2 linked regions of the Rhodopseudomonas palustris HaA2 genome follow. The main gene of each other region encodes a partner of the protein of the gene in region 2 in a complex. Links are inferred from orthologs where the notes say so. Each region holds a gene or a part of one and is shown on either strand. Other genes may lie near its edges. The genes, in order: RPB_RS09325 and tldD.

Region 1 (15,407 bases), 3.1 Mb from region 2 along the record:
CTGGAAGGGCCGCGACCGGATGGTGGGTTAGGCCACGATCCCCTCATTCGTCATTCCGGGGCGCGCCGTAAGGCGCGAACCCGGAATCGGACACGCAAACAATTCGAGATTCCGGGTTCGCTTGCTTCGCAAGCGCCCCGGAATGACGGGCGTAAGGCACATCGAAGCCGCTACGACCTGAACAGCCGCGTGTACTGCGTCTCGTGGCGCAGACTGGCGAGGTCGGCGCGGAAGGTGGCGCCACCGAGATCGTCGAGCGAGGCGCGCAACGCGCGGTCGCCGGTGGCGATCACGGCGGGTTCGAGCGCGGCCAGCAGGCGCTGGCTGTCGGTCTGGCCGAGCGGCACCAGCCGCGCGCCGGCGGAAATCCAGTTCGAGACCACCGCATGCAGAAACGCGTGCAGCGTCGCGGCCAACGGCACGCGATGCGTCGCGCTGACGAGGCCGACCGCGACCGGATAGGCCAGCGCGCCGTTGCAGGCGCCCACCGCGCGGGCGAGGCCGTCGCTGGCCCAGGCGTGACGCACGATCTCGATGAAAGCCTTGCCCTGCGCCGTGGTTTCGAGATGGCGCTCGGCCGAGGGCACCATCGCGGCCGCAAGTTCGGCGACGTCGCGCAGCGCCGCGTCGTCGCCGGCCTCGACCGCACGATAGGCCTGCGCGAGGAAGACACCGTCGCAAAAGCCGGCGCCGTGTTCGAGCATCGCGCCGAGCCAGTCGCGCAAGGACGCCGCGTCGGCGACGTCGCCGGCCTCGACCGCCCATTCGAGGCCGCTGGAATAGGAAAACGCACCGACCGGAAACGCCGGCGACAGCCAGGTCATCAGCCGATACAGCGACGCGCCCTGCTCCGCCGACAGCGGCCCGGCGGTCGCCTCCGGCATGTTACTTGTGGTCATGCTTGTGGGAATGGCCGTGCCCGTGATCGTGGCCGCAATGCTCGTCATGGACGTGGTGATCGTGGGCGTGATCATGCCCGGCATGATCGTGTTTGCCGTGATCGTGCTTGTGATCGTGCTCATGATCGGCGTGGTCATGATGACCATGGTCATGGTGCCGATGCTCATGGCCGCCATGATCATGATGCGCGGCGCCCTCGTGCGCCGGCGCATAGGCGCCGCCTTCGGGATCGAACGGCGCCTCGATCTCGACCGCCTTGCCGCCGAGCCCCCTGACCATGTCGGCGATGACGTGATCGCGGCGGATGCGCAGCGCCTTGGCCATGATCTGGGTCGGCAGATGGCGGTTGCCGAGGTGCCAGGCGAGCCGCACCAGGTGTTGCGGATCGCGGCCGCGGATTTCCAGCAACGGCTCCGGCGCCGCGACCACTTCGATCAGCCGGCCGTCGTCGAGCACCAGCGCGTCGCCGCCGCGCAACGCCGTGGCGTGTTCGAGATCGAGCAGGAACGACAATCCGCGGGTGCCGGTCATCGCCATGCGGCGGCGATGCCGGTCGTCGAAATCGAGCACCACGGTGTCGGCCGCCGGCTCCTTCCAGTGATATTGCCCGTGGACCTTGCTCGCTCGGATCATGACGATACTCTTCGGCTTTCGGCGCGGGACGACGCGCCTAGAATGTCTCGACCTTGCCGTCGCTGATGATCTCGATCACCGTCGGCGCGGCCTTCAGCGGATTGGACAGTTCGCGCCACGCTTTCATATGCGGGGCGCGGGCGTGGGCGTTGAGGTCGTCGCGGCTCTCCCAGCGCTCGACCACGACGAAAATGTTCGGATCGTTGATGCTGGTGTGGCTGTCATAGGCGATGCAGCCCTTCTCCTTGCGGGTCTCGGCAATGCAGGCCTTGGCGCCTTCGATGAAGGCCTCGCGGGATTCCGGTTTCACCTGCGTGGTGGCGACGACGTAGATCATGGCGTTTCCCTTTTCTTGTTGTTGTTACTTCACGTCGACCTTCTCGGGCGTGATGATCTCGATCTTCGGTGGCGCCGACAGGCACTTCGCGGCGATCCGGCCGAACGCCTTGAAATGCTCGGCCTTGCCGTGCGGTCCCAGCGCCTCGGCGTTCTCCCACTGCTCGACGAACACCATCTTGGTCGGATCGCTGACGCTCTCGTGCATGTCGTAGGCGATGTTGCCCGGTTCCTTGCGGGTCTCGGCGATGCAGTCTTTCGCTCCGGCAATCAGTTCGGCACGCATTTCAGGCTTCACGGTCAAAGTGGCGACGACATAGATCACGAATATTCCTCCCGGTGGTTTTTATCGGCGACAACGCCGGGCGGACATTAGGCGTTGGGCGGGCGCGTGCAAAGCCCGTCGCGAGACGCCGCTCGATGCGCCTAGCCTGCCGTGAAGAAATCGAGCAGCGCCTGCGCCGTCTGCTCCGGCGCCTCCTCGGTGAGGAAATGGCCGGAATCGACTGGGCCGCCTTGCACGTCCTTCGCCCAGTTCCGCCAGGTGTCGAGCGGCGTCGCCGCGGACTGGGCGATGCCGGCATCGCCCCACAGCGCCAGCATCGGCACCGGGATTTTCTTGCCGGCATCATGGTCGGCCTTGTCGTGCGCGAAGTCGGCGTTGGCACCGGCGCGATAATCCTCGCACATCGCGTGCAGCCGCATCGGATCGCGGAACGGCGCGAGATAGTGCTCCATCGCGCGCGGATCGAAGCAGGACAGATCCTTCTTCTTGGCCCAGCTCGCGAGCTTGTTCTTCAGATAGAAATCCGAACTGGCGCCGATCAGCGTTTCCGGCAGCGGTGCGGGCTGCGCGAGGAAGCTCCAGTGATAGATCTTCAGCGCATAGGCGCGGTCCATCCGCATCCAGTACTCGTAGGTCGGCAGGATATCGAGCACCGCCAGCTTCGACAGCCGGCCGGGATGATCGAGCGCCAGCCGATAGCTGACGCGGCCGCCGCGGTCGTGGCCGGCGAGCGCGAAGTGCACATGGCCGAGTTGCTCCATCGCCTCGATCAGTTGCGCGGCCATCGCCCGCTTGGTGTAGGGCGTGTGCTCGGCATCGCTCTCCGGCATGTCGGACCAGCCATAGCCGGGCAGATCGGCGATGATCAGCTTGAAGCGCTCGGCGAGAAGCGGCGCGACGCGGTGCCACATCACATGGGTTTCGGAAAAGCCGTGCAGCAGCAGCAGCGGCGGCCCGTCACCGCCGGTGCGCGCGAAGATGCGGCCGGACGAGGTGTTGATCCATTCCGAGCCGAAGCCCGGAAACAAGTCGGCGAGATCGGGCATCGGGAGCTCCTCCAATTCTTACTCGTGCATCCCAAATACTTTTCGCATGCCAGGGCCGGCTGGCACGGCGCAACCTCTCCCGCTTGCGGGGGAGGTCGGATCGCGCCAGCGATCCGGGTGGGGGAAGCTGAGTCTCCGAACTACGCGGGCTCGGTGCTCGGCTCGCCCTCACCCCAACCCTCTCCCGCAAGCGGGAGAGGGAGCAGTCCAGCGCCTGGGCGAATGTCGAACAACTGAACTACTTCTTTCGGCGTTCCCGCGCCACCGCCTGCCAGCCGATGTCGCGGCGGCAGAAGCCTTCGGGCCAGTTGATGACGCCGATCGCCTCGTAGGCGCGGCGCTGCGCCTCGGCCACCGTCTTGGCCGAGGCGGTGACGGCCAGCACGCGGCCGCCATTGGCGAGCACCCAGTCGCCCGACGCGACCGTGCCGGCGTGGAAGATCTGCACGCCGGGGATCTGCTCGGCGCGGTCGAGGCCGGCGATCCGCGTGCCTTTTTCGTAACCGCCCGGATAGCCCTTCGCCGCCATCACCACGGTCAGCGCCGGCTCGTCGAACCAGCGCAGCGTGAGGTGGGCGAGTTGGCCATCGACGCAGGCGAGCAGCGCCGGCACGATGTCGGACATCATCCGCATCATCAGCACCTGGCATTCCGGATCGCCGAAGCGGACATTGTATTCGATCAGTTGCGGACCGTCCTCGGTGATCATCAGCCCGGCGAACAGCACGCCCTTGAACGGCGCGCCCATCGCCTTCATCGCCTTCAGCGTCGGGCCGATGATACGCTCCATCGCCTGCTTGCAGATCGCGTCCGTCATCACCGGCGCCGGCGAATACGCCCCCATGCCGCCGGTGTTCGGCCCCTTGTCGCCGTCGAAGGCGCGCTTGTGGTCCTGCGCGGTGGCGAGCGGCAGCGCGTGCTCGCCGTCGCACAGCACGAAGAACGAGGCCTCCTCGCCGATCATGAAATCCTCGACCACGACCTCGATGCCGGCGTCGCCGAGCGCGCCGCCGAACATCATGTCGACCGCGTCTTCGGCCTCGGCCAGCGTCATCGCCACCACGACGCCCTTGCCGGCCGCGAGCCCATCGGCCTTGACCACGATCGGTGCGCCCTGCACGCGGATATAGGCCTTGGCGTCGGCGGGATCGCTGAAGCGCTCATAGGCGGCGGTGGGAATGTCGTGCGCCTTGCACAGATCCTTGGTGAAGCCCTTGGAGCCTTCGAGCTGCGCGGCCTTCTGCGTCGGGCCGAACGCCTTGATGCCGGCGCCGGCGAGATCGTCGACGATGCCGGCGGCGAGCGGCGCCTCCGGCCCGACCACCACCAGTTCGATGGCATTCGCCTTGCAGAAATCGATCACCGCGGCATGGTCGGTGACGTCGAGCGCAACGCAGGTCGCCTCGCGCGCGATCCCGGCATTGCCCGGCGCGCAAAACAGCTTGGTCACCAGCGGGGAGGCGGCGATCTTCCAGGCCAGCGCGTGTTCGCGCCCGCCGGAGCCGAGCAACAGAATATTCATCGCAAGCCTGACCGTACCCCGAGGATGGTGCGCGAGGTGTAACACGGCCGGGGCTCCGGGCAACGCGGGCGTCGCCGCGGATGTGGATATGTCGTCAGCCGCCGCCCGGCACGGCCCCGGCGATAATTTCCCGCAGCGTGGCCACATGACGGGCGAAGGCAGCGCGCCCCGCGGCGGACGCGGTCACGGTGGTCTGGGGCTTCTTGCCGACGAAGGTCTTGTCGACCGCGACATAGCCCGCCTTGGACAGGGTTTCGATATGCGCCCCGAGATTGCCGTCGGTGGCGCCGGTGAGCTTCTTCAACCGGGCGAATTCCATGCCCTGCGCATCCGGCAGCGCATTCAGCGCCGCCATGATCTTCAGCCGCAGCGGCTGGTGGATGATGTCGTCGAACGCGGCCATCGTCAGTCCCGACGCATCCAGAGGCCGCCCAGGATCAAACCGCCGCCATTGACCACCGCCATCCACGGCTCGAACCACACGCCGACAAAGAAGTAGCCGAGCAGCGTCAACGCCGCGATGCCGAGCCCGATCGCCACGAAGGCGCGGCCGACCCACAAGCCGGCGATGGTGTAGACCAGCATGAAATACAGCGCCCAGAACGCGCCCAGTTCACGCGGGCCGAAATGGCCGAGCACGCAAGTGAAATAGCCGAAGGCGAAGAACAGCAACAGCGCCAGCAGCACCCGCAGATCGAAGCCGCCGGCGCCGGTTCGCCGCCGGACGAAGGCGCCGATCGAAAACGAGCCGGCAATGCCGACGACATTGACCGCGACCCACAACCAGCCGGCCGCACGCGGCCAGACATAGGAGCCGAGATAGCCGGCAACCACCAGCGCGCCCCATTGCATCAGCATCAGGCTGGCGATGTCGTAGATCCGCGATTGGCGGACCCGGCGCACCACGCCGTCGATCTCCGACAGCGCCTGCGCGGCCTGCCTGGCGTCGATACCGGTCATGTGCCGGCGCCCACGCCGGCGACATCGTCCGCAATCGTCGACACGGCGGCCGGATTGCCGACGATGCCCATGTGGTTGATGCCGGGCAGGATCTTGACCCGGACGCGGTCGCCCATCGTCGCCTGATACTTGTCCGACGCCATCAGTTCGTCGGTCTCGCCGCTGAACACGGTGACCGGGCTGGTCGCGGCAGCAAGGTCGGTGCGGAAGTCGCGGCTGGCCGCGAAGTCCATCAGCAGCCGGAACGAATAGGTCGCGACGACGTATTTTTCGGAGTGCGGCTGCACCGCGAAGCCGATCACCGGCAGATGGTCGCAGCAGGCCACGCCGAGCGCCTGCAAGGCCGACAGGCCGATGATGCGCGGGATGTCCGGCGACGCCCAGCCGCCCCCCTTGTCGCGGTTGGTCGGCTCGCGATAGCCGAGGAACGGCGCCAGCAGAATGGTGCGGCTGAACTCCTTGCCGGTCGCCGATCCCGCCATCCGCAGCGCGAAGCCGCCACCGGCGGAATGGCCGATCAGCACCAACGGCGCTGCCGGGCGCGCGGCTTTCACCATCGCGACCATATCGGCAAAGTCATCGCCGAGCTGGCCACGATAGCCGATATCGCCGCGGGTGCCCGAGCCGCCATGGCCGCGGATATCCGGCGCGAACGTCTCCACGCCGCGGGCGGCGAGCGCCTGCGCCAGTGCATGGACCGCGATGCTGGAGCCCGACGAGCCGTGGACCAGGATAGCGACCTGCCGGACGCCGCCCTGCTGCGCCGGGTAGCGCCGGTAGGCCAGCTCGGTGCCGTCGCGCCCGTGGAACCGCGCCAGCGCCGGCATGGTGCTGCGATCGACCGCGCTGGCCGTCTCGGCGATAGAGGCCAGCGCCGGCGGTTTGCTCACCGGCACCGCGATCAGGGCCGCGAAGACCAGGACGACGACCCCGGCGACACTCACGGCCCAGCCCACCAAGCGCGCCGCTCTTCGCATCAATGCCATGCCAGCCTCCTGCTGATGAATTCACAGAGAACTCTGTAATACAGAGTATTTCGCTCAGCAAGGGTTGATTGGCGAGCGGGACGCAAATCCCTAATTTGCCGGCGAACCAGGATACCGAATCGCATGGCCCGACTGCTCGCCCCCGAAACCCTCGCCAATGTCGGTGAATTCACCGTCTCCGAGCTGTCGCAGGCGCTGAAGCGGACGGTGGAGGACAGCTATGGGCACGTCCGGGTGCGCGGCGAGATTTCCGGATTCCGCGGCGCGCATTCATCCGGGCACTGCTATTTCGCCCTGAAGGACGAGAGCGCCAAGATCGAGGCGGTGATCTGGAAGGGCGTCGCGGGGCGGATGCGGTTCAAGCCGCAGGAAGGCCTCGAGGTCATCGCCACCGGCAAGCTCACCACCTATCCCGGTTCGTCGAAATATCAGATCGTGATCGAGGCGCTGGAGCCCGCCGGCGTCGGCGCGCTGATGGCGCTGATGGAAGAGCGCAAGCGCAAGCTCGGCGCCGAAGGGCTGTTCGACGAAGCGCGCAAGCAATTGTTGCCGTATCTGCCCGAGGTGATCGGCGTCGTCACCTCCCCCACCGGCGCGGTGATCCGCGACATCCTGCATCGGCTCGAAGACCGCTTCCCGCGCCGCGTGCTGGTGTGGCCGGTGAAGGTGCAGGGCGAAGGCTCGGCCGAACAGGTCGCCGCCGCGATCCACGGCTTCAACGCGCTGCCCGAAGGCGGCCCGATCCCGCGCCCCGACCTGCTGATCGTCGCGCGCGGCGGCGGTTCGCTGGAGGATCTGTGGTCGTTCAACGAGGAGATCGTTGTCCGCGCCGCGGCCGAAAGCATGATCCCGCTGATCTCTGCGGTCGGCCACGAAACCGACGTGACGCTGATCGATTTCGCCGCAGACAAGCGCGCGCCGACGCCGACCGCCGCTGCCGAAATGGCGGTGCCGGTCCGCGCCGAATTGTTCGTCGAGGTGCAGAGCTACGCGCGGCGGATGATGCTGTGCTGGTCGCGTGGCCAGGATTCACGCCGCAACGAACTACGCGCTGCCGCCCGCGCGCTGCCCGCTGCGGGCGAACTGCTCGCGATCCCGCGGCAGCGGCTCGACGGCGCGGCGTCGTCCCTGCCCCGCGCGCTGCGCGCCAACACCCACGCCCATCACCGCCGCTACGCCAAGGCCGCGTCGGGCATCACGCTGAATGTGCTGCGCGCCCAGGTCAGCCACAGCGCGCAGCGGCTCGGCAGCACCGGCGAGCGGCTGAAGCATTGCACCCGCGCCACGCTGCGCCATCGTCGCGACCGCTTCGAGAGTCTGGCGATCCGGCTGCAGGCCTCGAAGCTCGCCAACGAGCAGGCGCAGCGGATGCGGATCGCGCGCGAGCGCGAGCGGATGCTGCGGCTCGCCGAGCGCGCCCGGCGGGCGTGGGCGACGCTGCGCGATCGCCAGCAGGCGCGCCTTGTTCAATCCGGCAAGCTGCTCACCGCCCTGTCGTATCGCGGCGTGCTGGCACGCGGCTTCGCGCTGGTGCGCGACGCCGACGGCCATGCGCTCCATGCGGCGGCGGCGGTCAGTGCGGGGGCGCGGCTCAGCGTCGAATTCGCCGACGGCCGCGTCGGCGTCACCGCCGATGGCGGCGGCGCGACGCGACCGGACATTGCCAAGCCCGCCACGCCAGCAGCGAAGCCGGCGCCGAAGCGGGTGTCGAAGCCGATCGATCAGGGCTCGCTGTTTTAGAACTCCGGCCGGCCTGCGCTCTACCGTCCCAGCCAGTGCATCACCCGCCGCTCGGCGTCATTGCGTGCGCCCGCATCGAAGCCGAGATGGCCTTGCGCCGGCTCCTCAGGGTCGTCGCCTCTGGTGAGATGCAGCGCCACGCCGGCGGCGTCGAAATCGTGCACCGCGCCCGGATAGACCACGATCCGGGCCAGCGCGCTGCGGCCGCGCGCGCCGTCGATCATCGCGCGGCAGGCCGAGGCCGAACTGATGTCGTCGTCGCCGCCGATCAACACCAGCGTCGGTACCCGCGCGCTCCATCCGAGCCGCGCCGAAACCCGGCAATCCGGATAGAACGCAATCGCCGAGCGGAACTCGGGATCGCCTTTGGCGAGCGCGGTTTGCGGGCGCACCGCCCACAGCAGCGCGCTCGCGCCACTGTCCCAGCCGATCAGGCCAATGCGATGGCGCGCGACGAACGGTTGCTCCGCCAGCCAGTGCCGCGCGGCGCCGATGTCGGCCAGGCGTTCGCGCCGCGCCAATGCGCGGCGGTTCCGGGCGTGGCACTGCGGTCCGAGATCGCGCGAGCCGAAACTGTCCGGCAGCAGCACGGCGTGGCCCGATGCCAGCAACCTGTCCACCCAATCGGCATAGCGGGGCCTGATCGTCCCGGCCGCGCCGACCAGCCCGCCGCAGCCGTGCAGGCCGATCACGACCGGAAACGGACCATCGCCGCGCGGTCTGAACAGGAGCGCGCTGAGCCTGCTCCCCGCCCCCGATAGATCGACCATTTCGGGCGCGGGCGCCGCGGTGGCCGCCCGTCCCGCGGCGAGCAGAATGGCAATCGACAGAAACAAAGGCAGGCGCATTGCTAAGGTCCAGGCGATGATCCCGGTCGGCCGGCCAGCGCCTCCCACTATTCAGGATATCATGCGCCGGAACGGCGATTTCATCACAAGTCGGTGGTTTGCAACGTGGCTCATCCGTTCTATCTGTGGGAGATATCGACCGCATGCGGCCGGGGCAACAGCCATCGCATACGGGTATTTCAGGAGATCAGCCGTGCTGAACAAATTTGGCCCCTCGGGCTCGGGCGAGGCGCAGGTGCAGTATCTGGATGGAGATTTCCGTGTGATCTCTCCGGGCACCTATGTGCGCTGCGCGGTCACCGGGGTGCAGATTCCGCTCGACGAGCTGAAATATTGGAGCGTCGATCTCAAGGAAGCCTACGCCACGCCGATCGCGGTGCTGCAGCGGCATTTTCCAGCGGCGGCAAAGCCGCTGGGCTGATACGCGCGCTATCCGGCGCGCGGCTTGGTGCGCGCGCGATTGATCTGCTCCAGCAGAAACAACCGCAAGCTGGGTTCGTCCTCGACCGCCAATGTCACCGCGAACGGAACGATGGCGCTGCCGAGCGTTGCCGCGGCGGCCCCGATGCGCGCCAGATCCTTCTCGGTCGTCACCAGCGTCAGGCCTTCGCGGCGCGCGGTTTCGGCGAGACTCTCGAGCTCGGCCACCGTGAACGGATGATGATCGGCGAACGCGCGCTGATCCGCGACGTCGATGCCGCTGGCGCGCAGCGTCGCGAAGTACCGCGCCGGGTCGCCGATGCCGGCGAAGGCCAGCACGCGCTGGCCTTTCAGCCGCTCCACCGACGCCGCGTCGGGCCGCAGCCGCGCCCGCAGAACGACGCCGCCTCGCGTGGCGATCGCAGCGGCGACTTCATCGGCCGCGGTGCCGTCGCCGATGATGATCAGCGCGTCGGTGCGTTCGATCTGCAGCGGCAGCGGCGCGCGCAACGGGCCGGCCGGGAACACGCAGCCATTGCCGACGCCGCGCCGGCTGTCGATCACGATCAGCGAGAGGTGTTTGACCAGCGCCGGATTCTGGAAACCGTCGTCCATCACGAGGAGGCTCGCGCCCTGCGATCGCGCCAGCGCGGCGCCGTCGACGCGGTCGCGCGCCACCACCACCGGCACGCGGCGCGCCATCATCAGCGGCTCGTCACCGACATCCGCCGCGTCGTGACGTTGCGGATCGACCAGGATTGGCCCTTTCAGCCGGCCGCCATAGCCGCGGCTGAGCACGATCGGCTGTTCATCGAGGTCACGAAGCAGCCGGACCAGCGCCAGCGTCGTCGGCGTCTTGCCGGCGCCGCCGAGATGATAATTGCCGACGCAGATCACCGGCGCGCCGGCCTCGACGCCGGTCTTGCGCATTCGCCAGGAGGTGATTTCGCCATACACGGCGCCGAGCGGCAGCAGCAGACGCGACAGCCAAGAAGGCGGCCTGTGCCAGAAGCCCGGCTCACGCACCGGCGGCGCCCTGCTCGATGCGCAATTGCAGCAGATAGGGTTCCAGCGCCGCGACGGTGCGGTCCAGCGCGCCGCCGAGCCGATCGACCACGCGGGTGGCGGCATCGATCGAGGTCTGGCGCGCATTGCTGTCGGACAGCAACTGGCCGAACCGCCGCACCAGCGCGTCGGCGTCGGCCGCCGTGAAGGCACCGCCCTCGTCGTCGAGCGCGCGATAGACGTCGGTGAAATTGGAGACGTGCGGTCCGTGCACGATCGAGGCGCCGAGCTTGACCGCCTCGATCGGATTCTGGCCGCCGTGCTCGATCAGCGAGCCGCCCATGAACACGATCGGCGCCAGCCGGTAGAATAGGCCGAGCTCGCCCATGGTGTCGGCGACGTAGATCGCCGTCGCCGCGGTCGGCAGTTGCTCGCGCGAGCGCAACGCCGCGTGCAGGCCGGAGGCCTCAATCAGGCCAGCGATCTGCTCGCCGCGATGCGGATGCCGCGGCACGATCACGGTGAGCAGCGCCGGGAACGCCCCGGCAAGCCTGCGGTGGACGTCGAGCAGGATCTCCTCTTCGCCCGGATGGGTCGAGGCGGCGACGATCACCTGCCGGCCGCGCGTCACCGCCATCAGCCGTTCCAGCCGCGCCGGATCGCCCGGCGGGGGGTCGACGTCCATCTTGAGATTGCCGGTGGTGATGACGTTGCGGCTGCCCAGCGCCGCGAACCGCTCGGCGTCCATCCGCGATTGCGCGAGGCAGATGTCGAACTTGCCGAGCAGCGTGCCGATCGTCGCTGCGGCGCGCCGCCAGCGCGGGAACGAGCGCTGCGACATCCGGCCGTTGATCAGCACCATCGGCAACCGCCGCGCCGCGGAGGCGAGGATCAGATTCGGCCACAGGTCGGATTCGACGAACAGCGCCAATGACGGCTGCCAGTGATCGAGGAAGCGCGCGACGAAGCGCGGCGCGTCATAGGGGATGAACTGATGGATGATGTCGGGCGGAAACCGTTTCGCCACCACGGCTGCCGAGGTCACGGTGCCGGACGTCAGCAGGATGCGCAGGTTGAGCGCGCGCAGCCGCTCGATCAGTCCGGCCGCGGCCAGCACCTCGCCGACGCTGGCGCCGTGGATCCACACCAGCGGTCCGTGTGGCCGCACATGCGCGGCGACACCGCGGCGCTCGTCGACCCGCGCCGGCTCTTCCTTGCCCTGCTTGAGCCGCCGCTGGATCAGCAGCGGGGCGAGCGGGGAGATACCAGCGGTGAGCTGCTGATAGACGCGCAGCGTCATCGGCAACGGTTCGGCCAGCAAAGGCCCCGTCTGCCACCGCGGAGGTGACGCGCTCGTCATCGCACTGCAAGCCTGGTCAACTTACCAGCTTTGCGTCCTGGCCGGGATCCAGCAGGCGATGGAGATGAACGATGAAGTAGCGCATATGGGCGTTGTCGACGGTCTGGTGCGCCTTGGCCTTCCACGCCGCGAAGGCCGACGCGTAGCTCGGATACACCCCGACGATGTCCACCTTGTCGAGGTCGCGGAAGGTGACGTTCTCGAGATCTTCGAGCTCGCCGCCGATGACGAGATGAAGCAATTGCTGCGCAGTGTCGGGCATCAAGGTTCCTCAGCGGCAAACGGGCGGACGCAGGCTCAATTCACAGGACGATTGCGAAAATGCTCGACGATGCGAGCATGACGATCGCGCCCCGCGGCCAACAGCACGCCGTGCGTGACCTCGGGACGGTTGTAGACGATGGGCTCGCCCGCGAGGGTTGTTAGTGTACCATCCGCTTCGTGCACGATCAAATCGGCCGCTGCAAGGTCCCAGTCGCGGCTTTGCCCACCTGCGAACGCAATGTCGATCCGGCGATCGGCGACGCCACATAATCGCAATGCCAGCGAGCCGATCCGCGGAAGAATGTGAGCGCCTGCCGGCAGCGACAGCCGCTCGATCAGCGGCTTGGGTCCCGCGACTTTGACGCAATCCAGTTCCACGCCGCGGCTCGCGCGAATCGGCACGCCGTTCAGGGTTGCGCCGCCGCCGCGGGCCGCGAAGAAGAATTCGTTGCTGACCGGCGCGAAAACCGCCGCGAGAATCGGCTGGGCATCCTCGACCAATGCGGCGGAGACGCACCAGTCCTCGCGTCCGGCCAGATAGGCGCGGGTGCCGTCGATCGGGTCGATGATCCACACCCGCCGCCTGTCCAGCCGTGCGGGATCGTCGGCGCTCTCCTCCGACAGCCAGCCGTAATCGGGAACGGCGGTTTGCAGTCGATCCCGGATCAGATCGTTGACGGCGATATCGGCCTCGGACACCGGCGACGAAGCGCCCTTGGTCCACTCGCGCAGCTCGGTGCGGAACATCGACAGCGCCAAGCCACCGGCGTCCCGGACCGTCTCGGCCAGCAGCATCGCGTCGCGCGACCCGGCCCCGCTGTGTCGCGTATCGGGACTAGCGTCCGGCAATCGTCAGCCCCTCGATCCGCAGCGTCGGCGCGTTGACGCCATACCGGAAGGTCAGATCATTGGCCGGCGTCAGCGTCTTGTACATCTCGATCAGATGGCCGGCGATGGTGACCTCGCTGACCGCGTAGGTGCACTCGCCGTTCTCGATCCAGAACCCGGCGGCGCCGCGGCTGTAGTCGCCGGTGACGCCGTTGACGCCGGAGCCGATCAGGTCGGTGACGTAGAAACCCTGCTTGATGTCGCTCATCAGCTCGGCCCGGCTCATCGTGCCGCCTTCGAGATGCAGATTGTAGGGCCCGGGCGACGGCGACGACGACACGCCGCGATGCGCGTGGCCGGTGGTGGTGAGCCCGAGTTCGCGCGCGGTGGCGCAGTCGAGCAGCCAGCTGGTCAGCACGCCGTCATCGACGATCGCAAGCTCTTTCACCGCGACGCCCTCGGCGTCGAACGCCTGCGAGCGCAGCCCGCGCTTGCGCAGCGGATCGTCGACGATGCGGATGCCGTCGCGAAACAGCTTGTCGCCGAGCCGATCCTTCAGGAACGAGGTCTTGCGCGCGATCGCGGCGCCATTGACCGCGCCGACCAGATGCCCGACCAGCGAGCCGGCGACGCGCGGATCGAAGATCACCGGCACCTTGCAGGTCTCGACCTTGCGCGGGCCGACGCGCGCCGCGGTGCGCTCGCCGGCGACGCGGCCGACGGTCTCCGGCGACATCAGATCCGCGGCGTGCGGCGCCGTGGTGTATTCGTAGTCGCGCTCCATGCCGGTGCCGTCGCCGGCGATCGCGGTCATCGAGACGCTCTGGCTGGAGCGCAAGAAGGCGCCGTGGAAGCCGGTCGAGGTCACCAGCACCATGCCGCCGATGCCCGCCGATGCCGAGGCGCCGCCCGATTTGGTGACACCCTTCACCACCAGCGCCGCGGCTTCGGCTTCGCGCGCGCGACGCTCCAGCTCGGCGGTCGAGGGCGTCTGCGGATCGAGCATGTCGAGATCGGGAAAATCGCGGGCGAGCAGCGCGGGATCGGCGAGGCCGACATATTTGTCGTCGGGCGCGACCCGGGCCATCGCCACCGCGCGCTCGGCCAGTTTCGAGACGCCGTCGCCGGTGATATCGTTGGTCGAGACCACCGCCTGGCGGCGGCCGACCAGCACGCGCAGGCCGACATCGTCGCCCTCGGAGCGCTCGGATTCCTGCATCCGTCCATCGCGTAGTTCGACGCCGTGCGAGACGCCGCGCACCGCGACCGCGTCGGCCTGATCGGCGCCGGCGCGCAACGCCGCCTCGACCAGCCGCTGCGCCAGTTCGCTCAACGCCGACTGATCGAACAGGTCCTGATCCTTGGAAGGCGACGACGGCGATCGAATGCTTGGTGAAGAGTTCACAAACAAAAATCCTGAGGCTGAAAGCAATGACGGCGAGCCCGGAAACGCATCCCGAGATTTCACAGATGTGCCTGCTCGGCGCGGACTGCAAGCACTTTGCGCGGCGCGGGAACAAATCATTGTCGGCTTTGCCGCAAGCTTCCGTCAATCATGCCGGCCAAGCTTCTGTCAATCATGCGGATCGAAGCAAGCCGCGCAAGCTTCGATTAACCAGCCTTTTTAAGCGATTCCGGACGCCGCTCTGGCAAGCTTCACCCATCGACCGGACAGATAAATCCGGCGGGGAGAACAAAGCCGTGAGGCGTCAAACAGCAACAGGCGGGAGCAATCCCGTCGGGTCGAGCCGCGCTCTGCGGCTCGACCCCCTCTCACTGCCGATCCGCTTCGACGCGCACGACGTGCGTGCCGACGGCGGCATCCGGCAAATCGAATTGCATCGCGAACGCGTGATCCTGCACCGCGCCGTGGCCGGCATGCGGATGGCGATCAAGGTGCGCGTCAGCGACTTCCGCGGCATCGCCTGCCGCGGTCTCGACGACGGCCGGATGCTGATGCTGGTGCATCGCGATCCGTCGCTGTCGGTGCCGCTGTGTATCAGCGACGACAACGACGAGATCGAACGCGCCCGCGCGCTGTGGAGCGAGATCTTCGCGCTGCCGCAACTACCCGACGACACGCCGCGCGACCCCGCGCAGCGTCGCCGCCGCCACAGCGTGATCAGCCGTCGCCGGCCGCGCTTCCTGATGCGCCGGCGCACCGGGGCGCTGCTCGACGCGCCGCGCAACTACGCCGGCGAGCGCGAAATCATCGCCCGCAACTGAACAGCCCTTCCGCTGCCGCGAGCGATGGCTGGCCGGTCAGTGGTGAT
Region 2 (15,536 bases):
CGACGGTCGCCGAACACAAGGCGCGCAACATCCATCTTGCCGGCGGTCGCAGCGAAGCCGAGTTCTGCGCCGCCCGCGACCGGCGCGACGCGTCTCTGCCGCTGCCGAAACTGATGCTCGCAGCGCTGCAAATCAACATCCGCGGCGGCCGCAAGCCGGAGCCGGAAGCCGACGGGCGCTCTTATTTGAAGATTCCGCTGGACTATTTCGAGCCGCGTTGATCGCCCGGATTGCGGAAGGCGCCGGTCGTTGCATCGGCGTCTTCCGGGCCGCGGCGCGGCTCCCCGGCGGTCGCCGATCCGGATTCCGATCCGCTCCGTCATCCGATCTCGGGACCAAAGGCGCTTTCTGACGCTGCGATCTTGGCTTTCCGAGCCGGGGGCATTAAATGCGAGTGCATGGAAGACTCGCGATTGCCGCATTTGCAGGCCCTGCGCTAGAGTTCGCGCGCACGATGGATGGAGCGATGAAACGCAAGCCGTCGACCGAAGCGACCGCGGCCTGGGTCCGCCTGATGCGGGTCCGCAGCCGGGTATTGGACGCGGTCGAACTGGAATTGAAGAAGGCCGGCTTCCCGCCGCTCGCCTGGTACGACGCGCTGCTCGAGTTGTCGCGCGCGCCGGCCGGCGAGATGCGTCCGGTCGAGCTCGAGAAACAGATGCTGATCCCGCAATATTCGACCTCGCGCCTGATCGACCGGCTGGTCGACGAGGGGCTGGCGGCGCGGCGCGAATGCAAGATGGACAAGCGCGGCCAGTTCGTGGAAATCACCGAAGCCGGACGCGAGTTGCAGAAGAAAATGTGGGCCGCCTATTCCGCCGCGATCGAAAAACACGTCGGCTCGAAATTGTCGGATGCCGACGCGCTGCGGTTGTGCGGGCTGCTCGACCGGCTGGGCTGCTCGTGCGACGGAGCCGCAGCCACGCCGGCTGCGCGAGACACCGCGTCGTCGCGATGATACACAAAACGTCCCTCTCGCTTGCGGCTGTCGTCTGCCGCGACCCCCGCCACCTTGCGCAGACGATCCCCGCGCGCTGCATCCGGAATTCTCATGGCGCGTGACCAGATCGATATGACGCCGCTGAACTCGCGCGACGAACTGGTCGCGTGGATCGAAGCGGGCGTCAAACCGCCGTCGGAATTCCGCATCGGCACCGAACACGAGAAGACGCCGTTCACGCTCGAGGGCCATCACCCGGTACCTTACGACGGCGCGCGCGGCATCGGCGCGCTGCTCGAGGGCATGAAGATCCTGCTCGGCTGGGAACCGATCATGGAAGGCCCGCACATCATCGGGCTGCACGACGTCACCGGCGGCGGCGCGATTTCGCTCGAGCCCGGCGGACAGTTCGAATTGTCCGGCGCGCCGGTCGACAATGTGCACCAGACCCATTCCGAGCTGATGGCGCATCTGGCGCAGGTGCGCGAGATCGCAGCCCCGCTCGGCATCGGCTTCCTCGGCCTCGGCATGACGCCGTCGTGGTCGCGCGACGACATTCCGGTGATGCCGAAGGGCCGCTACAAGATCATGACCAACTACATGCCGAAGGTCGGCCGCTACGGCCTCGACATGATGTATCGGACCTGCACGGTGCAGACCAATTTGGACTTCTCGTCCGAAGCCGACATGGTCAAGAAGCTGCGGGTTTCGGTGGCGCTGCAGCCGGTCGCGACCGCTCTGTTCGCCAACTCGCCGTTCACCGAAGGCAAGCCGAACGGCTTCTTGTCGTTCCGTTCCGAAATCTGGCGCGACACCGACAACGCCCGCTCCGGCATGATCCCGTGGGCGTTCGAGGACGGCATGGGGTTCGAGCGCTGGGTCGACTACGCGCTCGACGTGCCGATGTATTTCGTCAAGCGCGGCGATGATTACATCGACGTCTCCGGCTCGTCGTTCCGCGATTTCTTCGACGGCCGAAACGACAAGATGCCGGGCGAGCGACCGACGCTGTCGGACTGGGCCAACCATCTGTCGACGATCTTCCCCGAAGTGCGGCTGAAGCGTTACCTCGAAATGCGTGGCGCCGACGGCGTGCCGTGGGGCCGGCTGCCGGCGTTGCCGGCGTTCTGGGTCGGCCTCTTGTACGACGACCAGAGCCTCGACGCCGCCTGGGAGATCGTCAAAGGCTGGGACGCCTGGGAGCGGCAGGCGCTGCGCGACGACGTCCCCCGGCTCGGCTTCAAGGCCAAGATCCGCAACCGATTTCTGTTCGAGATCGCCAAGGAATGCCTGGTGCTGGCCCATGCGGGCCTGAGGCGCCGCGGCCGGATCGATTCGTTCGGCAACGACGAATCGCGGTATCTCGCGCCGCTCGAGGACATCCTCGCCTCCGGCCGCACCCCGGCCGAAGAGATGCTGGAGAAATTCAACGGCGCCTGGCAGGGCTCGGTGGAGCCGGCCTACGACGAATACGCGTTCTGAACCCGACCGGCGAGGGAACGCCGTTCATCGCCCGTACAGGTAGACGACCGTCAGATGCCGTTTTGGTGCGGCGGTCCGGCTCCATATTCTGGTGCACCGATCGGCGGGACACGGGCCTATTTCGAAAGCGGGTGTGGATGCGGCGAGGCGGCCCGCTCAGGGCGTGGATACTCGTGCTTGCCGTCGCTGCGGCGGTGCTGGCGCCGCGCGTGGCGCAGGCGCAGGCCAATTTCGACCGGCCTGGCGCCGATTATCTGCGCGCGCCGGTGGCGAGCAACGATCCCGCCGACTGCGCGCTGATGTGCGAGCGCGACCGCCGCTGCCGGTCCTGGACCTTCGCCTATCCGCAGGCGCCCGAGGACGGTGCGGTCTGCTGGCTGAAGGGCAGCGTACCACAGCGTACGCCGAACAATTGCTGCGTGTCGGGCGTGCGCGGCGCCGGCGTTCTCGAGCCGCGCACCGGCGCGATCGAAGCGTCGATCGACCGCTTCGGCGGCGACTACCGCAATTTCGAGTTGAAGCACAACGAAGGCGACGAAGCCTGCAAGGCCGCCTGCGAGCAGGACAACAAATGCCGCGCCTGGACCTATGCGCGGCCGGGCTATGTCGGCCGCAACGCCCGTTGCTTTCTGAAAAGCCAGGTCAAACCGCCGCAGCGCAAGCCCGGGTTTTTTTCCGGCGTGGTCAGGTAACGTTCGCCGGAACCCTCTCGTAACTCAGGCACGCGCCACCGGGAGAACCGGTGCAGCGCATCGCCAGCAGAGGGATTTCGACATGTTTCAGGCCCAACTGACCCGAAAGACGTTCACCCGCGCCGTTCTCGCCACTGCGCTGACGGCGATGATGCCGCTGGCATCGGCCTTCGCCAATCCGGTCACGCCCTACACGCCGTCCGCCTTCAAGGCGGCTCAGGCGGCCGGCGCGCCGATCCTGATCGCGATCCATGCCGACTGGTGCCCGACCTGCAAGGCGCAGACCCCGATCATCGACCGCCTCGCGGGCGATCCGAAATTCGCCAAGCTGAAGATCTTCCGGGTCGATTTCGACGGCCAGAAGCCGGTCGTGAAGGAGTTCGGCGCCAACATGCAGTCGACCCTGATCGTGTTCAAGGGCACCGCCGAGCAGGGCCGCTCGGTCGGCGACACCAAGGAAGCCTCGATCGCGACCCTGCTCGGTAAGGCGCTGTAAGGCCGTGACCGCGCTGGCACTGGCCTTCCTGGCCGGCCTGCTGTCGATCCTGTCGCCGTGCGTGCTGCCGCTGGTGCCGATCGTGCTCGGCGCTGCGGTGGCACAGCACCGTCACGGTCCATTGGCGCTGGCCGCCGGCCTTGCGCTGTCGTTCACGCTGATCGGGCTGTTGGTGGCGACCGTCGGTTTCAGCGTCGGTCTGGACGGCGGCGTGTTCCGCACCGCCGCTGCGGTGATCATGATCGCGCTCGGCGCCGTGCTGCTGGTGCCGGCGGCGCAGGCGCGGCTCGCCGCCGCCGGCAGTCCGCTGTCGGGCATGGCCGATCAGTATTTCGGCGGGATGCAAGGCGGGATGCAAGGCGGGATGCAAGGCTGGATGCAAGGCTCGGGGCTCGCCGGACAGTTCGGGATCGGGCTGCTGCTCGGCGCGGTGTGGTCGCCCTGCGTCGGCCCGACCTTGGGTGCGGCGTCGCTGCTGGCATCGCAGGGCCGCGATCTGCCGACCGTGGCGCTGACCATGGCGGTGTTCGGGATCGGCGCGGCGCTGCCGCTGGTCGCGCTCGGCTGGGTCTCGCGCACGACGCTGATGGCGATCCGAAGCCGGCTGCTGTCGGCCGGCAAGCTCGGCAAGCTGCTGCTCGGGATCGCCTTCGTCACGATCGGCGTCGCGATCCTCTCCGGCCTCGACAAGACGATCGAAGCCGCCCTGGTCGCCGCCTCGCCGCAATGGCTGACGAATCTGACGACGGCGTTCTAGCCGGCCGGGATCGACGATTGCGTAGGGCCGAGCCCGCGCATGACGGGCGTGCGTGGTGATGCGCGATGCCACACAATTTGCCGTCATCCTCCGCGAAAGCGGAGGATCCAGTATTGCAGAGCGTGCGTGGTGAGCGCACGACGAACTAACAAACGCTCCGGGATACTGGGTCGTCCGGTCGAGCCGGACGATGACGGCTGAGAATGGGACGAGCGTCGCGACCATCTCGGCGCCGTCATCCTGAGGTGCTCGCCCGCAGGGCGAGCCTCGAAGGATGCGGAGATGCGCACAGCCGGTGCCTTGCGGCGCATCCTTCGAGGCTCGCTGCGCTCGCGCCTCAGGATGACGGAGTGCAAGTCGAGAACCTGCACGCCGCGACAGATTCGAATTTCAAAGAGCCCTGTCAAACAGCCACGTCCATTCGCTCTCGCGGCTCCATCGAGCCCGAGCTTTGCACCCGTCGCTTCACAGCGAGGGGTGGGGGCGCGCCGGTCGGCGCGAAGGTGGTGAGTTTTCGCGATGGCTTTGCGGACCATCGCGCAACGCCTCGTCGGCGCGCCCACCGCGGCGGTTTTGGGCATCGGGACCGTTCTTCCGGGAACACAGCGGAGCGGGATCTCCCCGGCCTTGCTGCGCCCGTCCAGCCACGAAAGCGGCAGCCGCTCGTAGTAGCGGCGGACGGTGACCTCTGCCTCCCGGACGCGTGCTTGCGAGGCACAGCGCGCAGGACGCCGCGTCCACCCGACTTCGCTGACCAGTGTCAGCTTCGCCGGGCCATCGTTCCGGACCGGTTGCCCGGCCCGTCGATCTGTCCCGCTATCCGACGCCTCGCGAAGCGCCCCTCACGGACAGGACGGTGCGGATTATAATCACAATAGGATTATTGTCAAGGGATGATTTGTCTCGTGTCCCGGCCGCGCTGCGGCACGGCGTGCCGCTGCGCAGAGCCGGAATCCCGGTTCGCGGGCTCACAACACTTGCGACGTCTCGAGAAGAAACCGGGGTCCCGCATCTGCGGCGCAGCGCTGCGCGCTGCTCCGCGTGCGGGACACGAGACGGAGGATCACCCGGAAAGCCCCATGGCGAACGAGAGGTGGAGCGCGGCGCGCTCAGCATGACGGACTTTGCCGATGTGCTCGGAGCCGATCGCTCAATGCACCGCGGTGAAGAACCGGGCGATGCGGAAGCCGGACAGCCAGTTGGTGACGGGCTCCTTGCGCACGCCGGGATTCCACGAGCCGACGATGGCGTCGACGCGGCCGACCAGATTGTCCATCGGCAACAGCCCGACGCCGCCCTGGCGCACCGGCACGCGGCTGTCCGATGAATTGTCGCGGTTGTCGCCCATCACGAACAGATGTCCAGGCGGCACAATGATCTCCGGCGTGTTGTTGAGCCGGCCATGGTCGTACAGCTTGAAGATCGGATGCGAGACGCCGTCGGGCAGGGTCTCGATATATTTCGCGGCGGTCTCGTAAGCGCCGTCTTCGTCCTCGGCGCGGCCGACGCCGTCGGCTTTCACCGTGGCGGCGACGCCGTTGATGCTGACCACGCCGCCGGTCAGTTCGATCCGGTCGCCGGGCAGGCCGATCACGCGCTTGACCCAGACCTGCGAGCGGTCGCCGGGCCAGCGAAACACCACGACGTCGCCGCGATGCGGCGTGGCGCCGAACACCCGGCCGGTCTCGGGAAACGCCACGTGGATCGGCAGCGACGCGGTCGAGTAGCCGTAAGGAAATTTCGAGGCGAGCAGCGCGTCGCCGATCAGCAGCGTCGGCTCCATCGAGCCGGACGGCACGTAGAACGGCTCTGCCAGCGCGGCCTTGCCGGCCAGCACGATCGCCACCACCGCCGCCAATTGCCCGAGTTGGGCGCCCCAGCGCCGCACCGTCCCGGCGACCATGCCTGCCTTGCCGTTCATCCGCCGGTGCCTCCGACCGTGATCCGATCCATCCGCAGCGTCGGTTGACCGACACCCACCGGCACGCCCTGGCCGTTCTTGCCGCAGGTGCCGATGCCGTCGTCGAGCTGCAGGTCGTTTCCGATCATGGAAATGCGGTGCAAATCAGTCGGTCCGTTGCCGATCAGCATCGCGCCCTTGAGCGGCGCGCCGACCTTGCCGTTTTCGATCTTGTAGGCCTCGGTGCACTGGAACACGTATTTTCCGGAGGTGATGTCGACCTGACCGCCGCCGAAATTCACCGCATAGATGCCGTTCTTCACAGAGGCGAGGATCTCGGCCGGATCGTGGCCACCGGCCAGCATGTAGGTGTTGGTCATCCGCGGCATCGGCACGTGGGCGTAGCTCTGCCGGCGGCCGTTGCCGGTCGGCTTCATGCCCATCAGCCGGGCGTTCTGGCGGTCCTGCATGTAGCCGGTGAGGATGCCGTCCTCGATCAGCACGGTGCGGCTGGTCGGCGTGCCCTCGTCGTCGATCGACAGCGAGCCGCGCCGCGCCGAGATGGTGCCGTCGTCGACCACGGTGACGCCCTTGGCGGCGACCTGCTGGCCGAGCAGGCCGGCAAAGGCCGACGTCTTCTTGCGGTTGAAATCGCCTTCGAGGCCGTGGCCGACCGCCTCGTGCAGCATCACGCCCGGCCAGCCGGGGCCGAGCACCACCTCCATTTCGCCGGCCGGCGCCGGCACCGATTCCAGATTGACCATCGCCTCGCGCAGCGCGCCGTCGGCGGCCTCGCGCCAGGCCTTGGTCTCGATGAAGCGCGCATAGGGCTCGCGGCCGCCATAACCCTTGGAGCCGCTCTCCTGCCGGTCACCCTGGCCGGCGACCACCGAGACGTTGACCCGCACCAGCGGGCGGATGTCGCGATAGCTCTCGCCGTCGGGGCGCAGGATCTCGACCACCTGCCAGGTCGCGCCGACCGACACCGACACCTGCCGCACGCGCGAATCCTTGTCGCGCACATAGGCGTCGATCTCGGCGAGCAGCTTGACCTTGGCCTCGAAGCCCGGCGCGTCGAGCGGATTGTCGTCGCCATAGAGCCGGACATTGGTGTGGGTCGGCGCCGCCGAAAGCACGCCGCTGTAGTCGCCGCGCACCGCCGCCACCGCGTCCGCGGCGCGGATCAGCGCCGGCAGCGACACGTCGGAGGAATGCGCGTAGCCGACCGCGTCGTCCTTAACGGCGCGTAAACCAAACCCCTGCGCGGTGTCGTAGGTCGCCTGCTTCAGCCGGCCATTGTCGAACGCCAGCGCCTCGGTCTGGCTGTATTCGAGAAACAGCTCGCCATCATCGGCCCCCTGCAGCCCCCGCGCGATCTCGCGGCGGACGTCGTCACGATCGAGATTGGCGCGGTCGAGCAGGGAGGTCTGGGCGAGGCTGGTCATGAGGCGGGGTTCCCTTCGGTTCGACGCTCAAGATAGGCGCTTCGCAGCCCTTCTGCGAGGGGCTGGCGGGAAGAGCGCGCATCATCAGCCGAGCTGAAGTCGAAGTCAGGTGACGATTTGTTCATCCATCCCGCCGCCGTCATTGCGAGCGAAGCGAAGCAATCCAGTTGCCGGGCAGGACGCTTCTGGATTGCTTCGTCGCTTCGCTCCTCGCAATGACGCGTCCTGCGTGCACGCGTCCCCCGAACAGTCGCTTGACAATATATCGTGCGCAATATAAATCGACGGTCATGAAATCGTCCGCACCATCCACCGCCCGCCCGCTGCGCCCGGCCGACAAGCTGAAGCTGGAGACCCAGCTGTGCTTTGCGCTGTATTCGACGCTGCTCGGGGTCAACAAGGTGTATCGGTCGCTGCTGCGCGCGTTCGATCTGACCTATCCGCAGTATCTGGTGATGCTGGTGCTGTGGGAGAAGGATCAGGTCAACGTCTCGGAGATCTGCGATCAGCTTTATCTCGAAACCACCACGCTGACGCCGCTGCTGAAGCGGCTGGAGGCGCGCGGCCTGATCCGGCGGCGGCGATCGGCGGAGGACGAGCGGCAGGTGATCGTGTCGCTCACCGACGAGGGGCGGGCGCTGCGTCAGCAGGTCAGGCACGTGCCGGACTGCCTCGGCGCCGCGATGGGCGGCTCGGTCGAGGAGATCGTCGAGCTGCGCGACAAGCTGAAGAAGGTCCGCAGCAAGCTGTTCGAGGCGGCGTGATGGCGGTCGGCCCGGTCAGCGTCCATTCGACCGTCAATCATATCGCGCGCGATCTTCATGCGGGCGATTGAATCCACCAACTATCATCCCAGCAAAAGGAAACTGACATGTCGGTCGACAAAGTTCTCTACCGTGCCACTGCCACCGCCACCGGAGGCCGCGACGGGCGCGGCGTCAGCAGCGACGGCCAGCTCGATCTGGCGCTGACCACGCCGAAGGAGCTCGGCGGCCCCGGCGGCGCCGGCACCAATCCGGAGCAATTATTCGCGGTCGGCTATTCGGCCTGCTTCCTCGGCGCGATGAAGTTCGTCGCCGGGCGCGACAAGCTGCCGATCCCCAAGGATGTCAGCGTCACCGGCACGGTCGGCATCGGCCCGAGCGCGACCGGCTTCGGCATCGAGGCCGAGCTGAAGATCAGCCTGCCCGGCATGGATCGCGCCCAGGCGCAGACCCTGGTCGACGCCGCGCATGCCGTCTGCCCGTATTCCAACGCCACCCGCGGCAATATCGACGTCACGCTGACGCTGGTGTGATCGGCTGCGCGGCCGCATTCCGGCGGCGGACGGACTCAGGTCCCGCTTCCCCAAAAGTTCGTCGTGCCCGGGCTTGACCCGGGCATCCACGATTTGAGGCGAGGACGTGCTTGTGGCCGTGGATGGCCGGGTCGAGCCCGGCCATGACGGTGAATGTGAGGAAACACCTTGCCTCATCGGCGACGTCGCATGACGCAACGGGAGCCCTCGCCGTCGGAGCGGCCTCGTCGGCCGTGGCTCTGCCGAATCGCGTGCCGCCCTATGGCAGCTTGTCGTAGCCTTCGCCGAGGCCATTGAGGCTGAGCGGGAAGCCGATGCCTTCTTCGGGGGTCTCGAAGATGATGAAGGTCGCGGTCTTGGCGGTGCGGAGCTGGCCGAGCAGCTTGTCGTCCATCACCACTTCGGCGACGCAGCCGTTCGGCAGGCAGCGGACGAAGCCGGCGCGGCCGACATCGACATTGTCGAGCTTCAGCCCGAGGCCCGACGGCAGCAGCACGCCGAGCGGCGCCACCACGCGCATCAGCTTGCTCTTCTGATCCGCGGTTTTGAGGATGATCACCGTGAGGCCGGCATTGGAGCGGTCTTCGGCGACCACGCTCTGGATCAACGCGCATTGCTCGGCCTTGGCGCCCGGCGGCGTATCGCAACGGATCTGCCAGTCGCCATGCACCGTGCGCACCGCGCCCTGCGCATCGGCGCGACCGCTGTATCCGAGCGCCAAAGCGATCGCCACGGCGCCGGCCATCACGCGCCGCGCGCTGCTGCCCAGCGCAAGGCGGCGGCATGAGACGAGCATCGGCGAACGTTCGGCTGGGGCCATCGGGATCGCTTTCAAGGCAGCAAAAGGTTGGAAGAGGTCGCGGGCCCCCGACTGATCCGGCAATGACGGCACCATAAAGGCGGCCTCGCACGCCAGCGAATCAGGGTCCCGTGAAGTTCGAGCGCTGTGCCTACATCGGCGGGGGCAACTGTCAAGCTCAGTTCACATACTCGAGCACCAATTGAGCGACAGTTGGGCACAGCAGCTTGCGCCTAGAAGGTAACGCTTTCCGGGCTGCGGACAAACCTCCGCGAGGCTGCGGCGAAAGTACAATACTGCATTGCGGCTGCATGCGAATTGTGGTTTGAGGAAAGGAATGAGAAGCATTCTTAAGGGGGCATAGCGTCGCACACCCTCGAGGATGAAAGGGCACTGCGCAACCAAGCGGCAGGTCCGGAAAAGACATAGGGGAGCGAAGGCGGCATGACGATGTCGATGGGCCGAATTGGCCGGCATTTGCTTTGCAGTGGAATTCTGGCAGCCGCGCTCGGCGTCGGCGGCGCCGCTCACGCGGTCGAAGGCCAGCCCGCGCCGTGGGAGATGCAGCTTCAGAAGGCCGCGACCCCGGTGATGGAAAACATCGTCTGGTTCCACAGCTTCCTGCTCTGGCTGATCACCGCGATCACGCTGTTCGTGCTGGCGCTGCTGGTGATCGTGGTGGTGAAGTTCAACGCCAAGGCCAACCCGGTGCCGTCGAAGACCACGCACCACACGCTGATCGAGGTCGCCTGGACCATCGTCCCGGTGCTGATCCTGGTCGCGGTCGCGGTGCCGTCGTTCCGCCTGCTGTTCTTCCAGCTCGATATTCCGAAGGCCGATGTCACCATCAAGGCGACCGGCAATCAGTGGAACTGGACCTACAATTATCCCGACGACAAGATCGAGTTCACCTCGATCATGCTGACGGACGAAGAACGTTCGAAAATGAATCCGGTGCCGCCGCGGCTGCTCGCGGTCGACAACGAAACGGTCGTCCCGGTCAACAAGGTGGTGCGGATCCAGACCACCGCCGCCGACGTGATCCACTCCTGGGCGATCCCGTCCTTCGGCGTCAAGATCGACGCCATTCCCGGCCGCCTCAACGAGACCTGGTTCAGGGCCACCAAGGAAGGCCGTTACTACGGCCAGTGCTCGGAACTTTGCGGCAAGGACCACGCTTTCATGCCCATCGTCGTCCGCGTCGTCAGCGACCAGGAATACGACGCCTGGAAGAAGCAGCAGCAGGTCGCCTCCCGCGGCGGCAAGTCCTACGCCTCGGTGGGCGCCGCCGCGCAGTGATCGGTCACGGCGCGCGCTACGTCTGAACGGGGACCGCAAGGTTCGAAGGTTTCAAGTCAGGATCTGAACATGACGATGGAAGCTGCAAGGGTTGCTCATTCCGATCACGCGCACGACGATCACGCCCATGCGCATCCGACCGGGTGGCGGCGCTACGTCTACTCGACCAATCACAAGGACATCGGCACGATGTATCTGATCTTCGCGATCGTCGCGGGGATTATCGGCGGTGCGATGTCGATCGCGATCCGGATCGAGCTGATGTACCCCGGCGTGCAGATCTTCCACGAGAGCCACACCTACAACGTGTTCGTTACCTCGCACGGCCTGATCATGATCTTCTTCATGGTGATGCCGGCGATGATCGGCGGGTTCGGCAACTGGTTCGTGCCGCTGATGATCGGCGCGCCCGACATGGCGTTCCCGCGGATGAACAACATCTCGTTCTGGCTGCTGCCGGCGGCGTTCGCGCTGTTGCTGATCTCGACCTTCGTCGAGGGCGAGCCGTCGTCGAACGGCGTCGGCGCGGGCTGGACGATGTACGCGCCGCTGTCGACCTCGGGGCATCCCGGCCCCGCCGTCGATTTCGCCATCCTGGCGCTGCATCTGGCCGGCGCCTCCTCGATCCTCGGCGCCATCAACTTCATCACCACGATCTTCAACATGCGCGCGCCCGGCATGACGCTGCACAAGATGCCGCTGTTCGTGTGGTCGATCCTGGTCACCGTGTTCCTGCTGCTGCTGTCGCTGCCGGTGCTCGCCGGCGCCATCACCATGCTGCTGACCGACCGCAATTTCGGCACCACCTTCTTCTCCGCCGAAGGCGGCGGCGATCCGTTGCTGTTCCAGCATCTGTTCTGGTTCTTCGGTCATCCCGAAGTCTACATCCTGATCCTGCCGGCGTTCGGCATGGTCAGCCAGATCGTCTCGACCTTCTCGAAGAAGCCGGTGTTCGGCTATCTCGGCATGGCCTATGCGATGGTGGCGATCGGCGTGATCGGCTTCGTGGTGTGGGCGCACCACATGTACACGGTCGGGATGTCGAGCACGACGCAGGCCTATTTCGTCGCCGCCACGATGGTGATCGCGGTGCCGACCGGGGTGAAGATCTTCTCCTGGATCGCCACGATGTGGGGCGGCTCGATCGAGTTCAAGACGCCGATGTTGTGGGCCGTCGGCTTCATCTTCCTGTTCACCGTCGGCGGCGTCACCGGCGTGGTGCTGGCCAATGCCGGCGTCGACCGCGTGCTGCAGGACACCTATTACGTCGTCGCGCACTTCCACTACGTGCTATCGCTCGGCGCCGTGTTCGGGATCTTCGCCGGCTGGTACTACTGGTTCCCGAAGATGTTCGGCTACATGTACTCGGAGACCATCGGCAAGCTGCATTTCTGGGTGACGTTCATCGGCGTCAACATGGTGTTCTTCCCGCAGCACTTCCTCGGCCTGTCCGGCATGCCGCGGCGCTACGTCGACTATCCGGACGCGTTCGCCGGCTGGAACCTGGTGTCGTCGATCGGCTCCTACATCTCCGGCTTCGCCGTGCTGATCTTCCTGTTCGGCATGGCGCTGGCCTTCATCCGCAAGGAGAAGGCCGCCGACAATCCGTGGGGCGCCGGCGCCACCACGCTGGAATGGACGCTGTCGTCGCCGCCGCCGTTCCATCAGTTCGAAGTGCTGCCGCAGGTCCGCTGAGGCGTTCGATCGAGAGCATCCGTCGCGGGTCGTCCGTCGGCGGATGCGTATAGAGAGACAGAGGTTCCGAATTGTCGGTCATAGACACCAACCAGATCGATCTCGTCGCGCCCCGCATTTCCGAGGCCGGCGTCGCCGACTACATCGCGCTGCTCAAGCCGCGGGTGATGTCGCTGGTGGTGTTCACCGCGCTGGTCGGCATGCTGCTGGCGCCGGGCGACTTTCACCCGGTGCTGGCGATCACCGCGATGCTGTGCATCGCGGTCGGCGGCGGCGCGGCCGGCGCACTGAACATGTGGTACGAGGACGACATCGACGGCCAGATGACGCGCACCGCCAACCGGCCGATCCCGCGCGGCCGCGTCACCCGGCCGGAAGCGCTGACCTTCGGCATCACGCTGTCGTTCTTCTCGGTGATGACGCTCGGCATCCTGGTCAACTGGGTCGCCGGCGCGTTGCTCGCCTTCACCATCTTCTTCTACGTGGTGATCTATACGATGTGGCTGAAGCGCTCGACCGCGCAGAACATCGTGATCGGCGGCGCCGCCGGCGCGCTGCCGCCGGTGGTGGCGTGGGCCGCGGTCACCGGCTCGCTGGCGGTGGAGCCGCTGCTGTTGTTCGCCATCATCTTCTTCTGGACGCCGCCGCATTTCTGGGCGCTGGCGCTGTTCCGCAATGACGACTACGCCCGCGCCGGCGTGCCGATGCTGCCGGTGGTCGCCGGTCAGGATCACACAAGGCTGCAGATCCTGCTCTACACCATCGTGCTGGTCGCGGTCGCGGCGGCGCCCTGGCCGCTCGGCTATTTCAGCGCGATCTACGGCGTGGCGTCGCTGGCGCTCGGCGGCTGGATGCTGGTGCTCGCGCTGCGGGTCTATCGCCATCGCACCGGCAGCGCCGCGCTGCGGGCGACGCGCAATCTGTTCAAGTTCTCGATCCTGTATCTGTTCGCGCTGTTCTCGATCCTGTTGCTCGAGGTGGTGGCGAAGGCGGTGTGGCGATTGTTCGCCTGAGGAGGTCCGGATGGACCAGCAGAGACCCGGCATCGTGCTCACCGAGGCGCAGAAGAAGCGCCAGCGCGAACGATCGATCGCGATCGCCTTGGCGCTCGCCGTGCTGGTGGCGCTGTTCTTCGCGGTGACGATGGTCAAGGGGCCGATCGTGCTGCAACGGCCGATGTGAGGAGCGAGCCAGCGATGCCGGATACGCAGCCCAACGTTTCGCCGAACCCGATCCGTCGCCGCGGTCTCGGGCGCGATGCGACGGTTGCGTCGATCTGCGGTCTGGTGGTGGCGCTGATGGTCGGCGCGTCGTTCGCGGCGGTGCCGTTCTACAACTGGTTCTGCCGCACCACCGGGTTCAACGGCACCACGCAAGTGGCCGGCGTCGCGCCGTCGTCGGCGCCGCTGGCCCGCAAGGTCGCGGTGCGGTTCGATTCCAATATCAACGGGCTGCCGTGGACCTTCGAGCCGGAGCAGCGCGAGATCGAGGTGGCGATCGGCCAGGTCTTCACCGCGTATTACAGCGTCACCAATACGGCGAAACACGCCACCACCGGGCAGGCGGCCTACAACGTCACGCCGCTCACGGTCGGCTCCTACTTCACCAAGATCAACTGCTTCTGCTTCACCGAGCAGACGCTCGCCGCCGGCGAGACCCGCGAGATGCCGGTGGTGTTCTACGTCGATCCGTCGTTCGCCGCCGACAGCGAGAACGACGCCGTCAAGACCATCACGCTGTCCTACACGTTCTATCCCGTGCGCGAGCCGGCGCCGAAGCCGCTGGCTTCGACCGCGCCCGACAAGCGCAAGGGCAATTTATAAACGACACGGAAACGCTGCACGACGACTGCCGGACTGGACTCGGCGGAGACCGAACCGGCACTGCCCATGGAGAGCACCACAATGGCCACGGCACACGCGAAACACCACGACTACCATCTCGTCGATCCGAGTCCGTGGCCGTTCGTAGGCTCGGTGTCGGCCTTCGTCATGGCGCTGGGCGCGGTCGCCTGGATGCACAACATGTTCCAGGGCGCGCCGATCCTGTTCGGCGTCGGCACCATCGGCGTGCTCTACACCATGGCGAGCTGGTGGAGCGACGTCATCCGCGAGGCCGAATTCAAGGGCGACCACACCCGCGTCGTGCAGATCAGCCATCGCTACGGCATGATCCTGTTCATCGCCTCGGAGGTGATGTTCTTCGTCGCCTGGTTCTGGGCCTACTTCAATGCGGCGCTGTTTCCCGGCGATCCGGTGCACGCCACCCGCGAGGCGCTGTTCGGCGGCGTCTGGCCGCCGAAGGGCATCGAGACCTTCGATCCCTGGCACCTGCCACTGCTCAACACGCTGATCTTGCTGACCTCGGGTACGACGGTGACCTGGGCGCACCACGCGCTGCTGCACAATGACCGCAAGGGCGTCAAGCAGGCGCTGATCCTGACCGTGCTGCTGGGCGCCGCCTTCAGCTGCGTGCAGGTCTACGAGTACAGCCATGCGGCGTTCTCGTTCGCCGGCAACGTCTACGGCGCGACGTTCTTCATGGCGACCGGCTTCCACGGCTTCCACGTGCTGGTCGGCACCATCTTCCTGCTGGTCTGCCTGATCCGCGTCTACAAGGGCCACTTCACGCCCACCCAGCATCTCGGCTTCGAATTCGCCGCCTGGTACTGGCACTTCGTCGACGTGGTCTGGCTGTTCCTGTTCGTCTGCATCTACGTCTGGGGCCACGGCGC

What was found.
Region 1: the proteins of tldD (region 2) and RPB_RS09325 are in contact, whole or in part, in a solved structure (PDB 5NJ9), measured with the Escherichia coli proteins. The link is inferred for Rhodopseudomonas palustris HaA2 from one-to-one orthologs.

Annotation. Positions count from the first base shown.
Region 1 is NC_007778.1:2,116,793-2,132,199, reverse strand. The notes cover bases 12,341-15,153. They hold RPB_RS09325 (TldD/PmbA family protein), read right to left. Parts: upstream 14,540-15,153; coding sequence 13,142-14,539; downstream 12,341-13,141. Other genes in these bases: RPB_RS09320 (DUF6101 family protein), read left to right, coding at 14,836-15,153; RPB_RS09330 (3'(2'),5'-bisphosphate nucleotidase CysQ), read right to left, coding at 12,341-13,101. Outside these bases: RPB_RS09410 (AMP-binding protein), read left to right, coding at 1-31; RPB_RS09405 (urease accessory protein UreF), read right to left, coding at 171-884; RPB_RS09400 (urease accessory protein UreE), read right to left, coding at 886-1,533; RPB_RS09395 (putative quinol monooxygenase), read right to left, coding at 1,571-1,870; RPB_RS09390 (putative quinol monooxygenase), read right to left, coding at 1,895-2,194; RPB_RS09385 (alpha/beta fold hydrolase), read right to left, coding at 2,296-3,201; purD (phosphoribosylamine--glycine ligase), read right to left, coding at 3,440-4,723; RPB_RS09375 (transcriptional regulator), read right to left, coding at 4,818-5,126; RPB_RS09370 (hypothetical protein), read right to left, coding at 5,129-5,683; RPB_RS09365 (alpha/beta hydrolase), read right to left, coding at 5,680-6,669; xseA (exodeoxyribonuclease VII large subunit), read left to right, coding at 6,793-8,409; RPB_RS09355 (dienelactone hydrolase family protein), read right to left, coding at 8,430-9,257; RPB_RS09350 (DUF2093 domain-containing protein), read left to right, coding at 9,451-9,678; lpxK (tetraacyldisaccharide 4'-kinase), read right to left, coding at 9,687-10,703; RPB_RS09340 (3-deoxy-D-manno-octulosonic acid transferase), read right to left, coding at 10,696-12,042; RPB_RS09335 (DUF4170 domain-containing protein), read right to left, coding at 12,059-12,304; and 3 more genes.
Region 2 is NC_007778.1:5,178,190-5,193,725, reverse strand. What follows is about bases 5,499-8,440. They hold tldD (metalloprotease TldD), read right to left. Parts: upstream 7,713-8,440; coding sequence 6,285-7,712; downstream 5,499-6,284. Other genes in these bases: RPB_RS23110 (MarR family winged helix-turn-helix transcriptional regulator), read left to right, coding at 8,003-8,440; lepB (signal peptidase I), read right to left, coding at 5,518-6,288. Also shown: RPB_RS23150 (MBL fold metallo-hydrolase), read left to right, coding at 1-221; RPB_RS23145 (MarR family winged helix-turn-helix transcriptional regulator), read left to right, coding at 467-958; RPB_RS23140 (glutamate--cysteine ligase), read left to right, coding at 1,052-2,422; RPB_RS23135 (PAN domain-containing protein), read left to right, coding at 2,560-3,114; RPB_RS23130 (thioredoxin family protein), read left to right, coding at 3,197-3,610; RPB_RS23125 (cytochrome c biogenesis CcdA family protein), read left to right, coding at 3,615-4,367; more of RPB_RS23110, read left to right, coding at 8,441-8,476; RPB_RS23105 (organic hydroperoxide resistance protein), read left to right, coding at 8,584-9,009; RPB_RS23100 (invasion associated locus B family protein), read right to left, coding at 9,269-9,829; coxB (cytochrome c oxidase subunit II), read left to right, coding at 10,253-11,107; ctaD (cytochrome c oxidase subunit I), read left to right, coding at 11,177-12,802; RPB_RS23085 (heme o synthase), read left to right, coding at 12,874-13,815; RPB_RS23080 (hypothetical protein), read left to right, coding at 13,826-13,984; RPB_RS23075 (cytochrome c oxidase assembly protein), read left to right, coding at 13,999-14,625; RPB_RS23070 (cytochrome c oxidase subunit 3), read left to right, coding at 14,707-15,536. UniProt on the Escherichia coli protein: Metalloprotease involved in CcdA degradation. Suppresses the inhibitory activity of the carbon storage regulator (CsrA).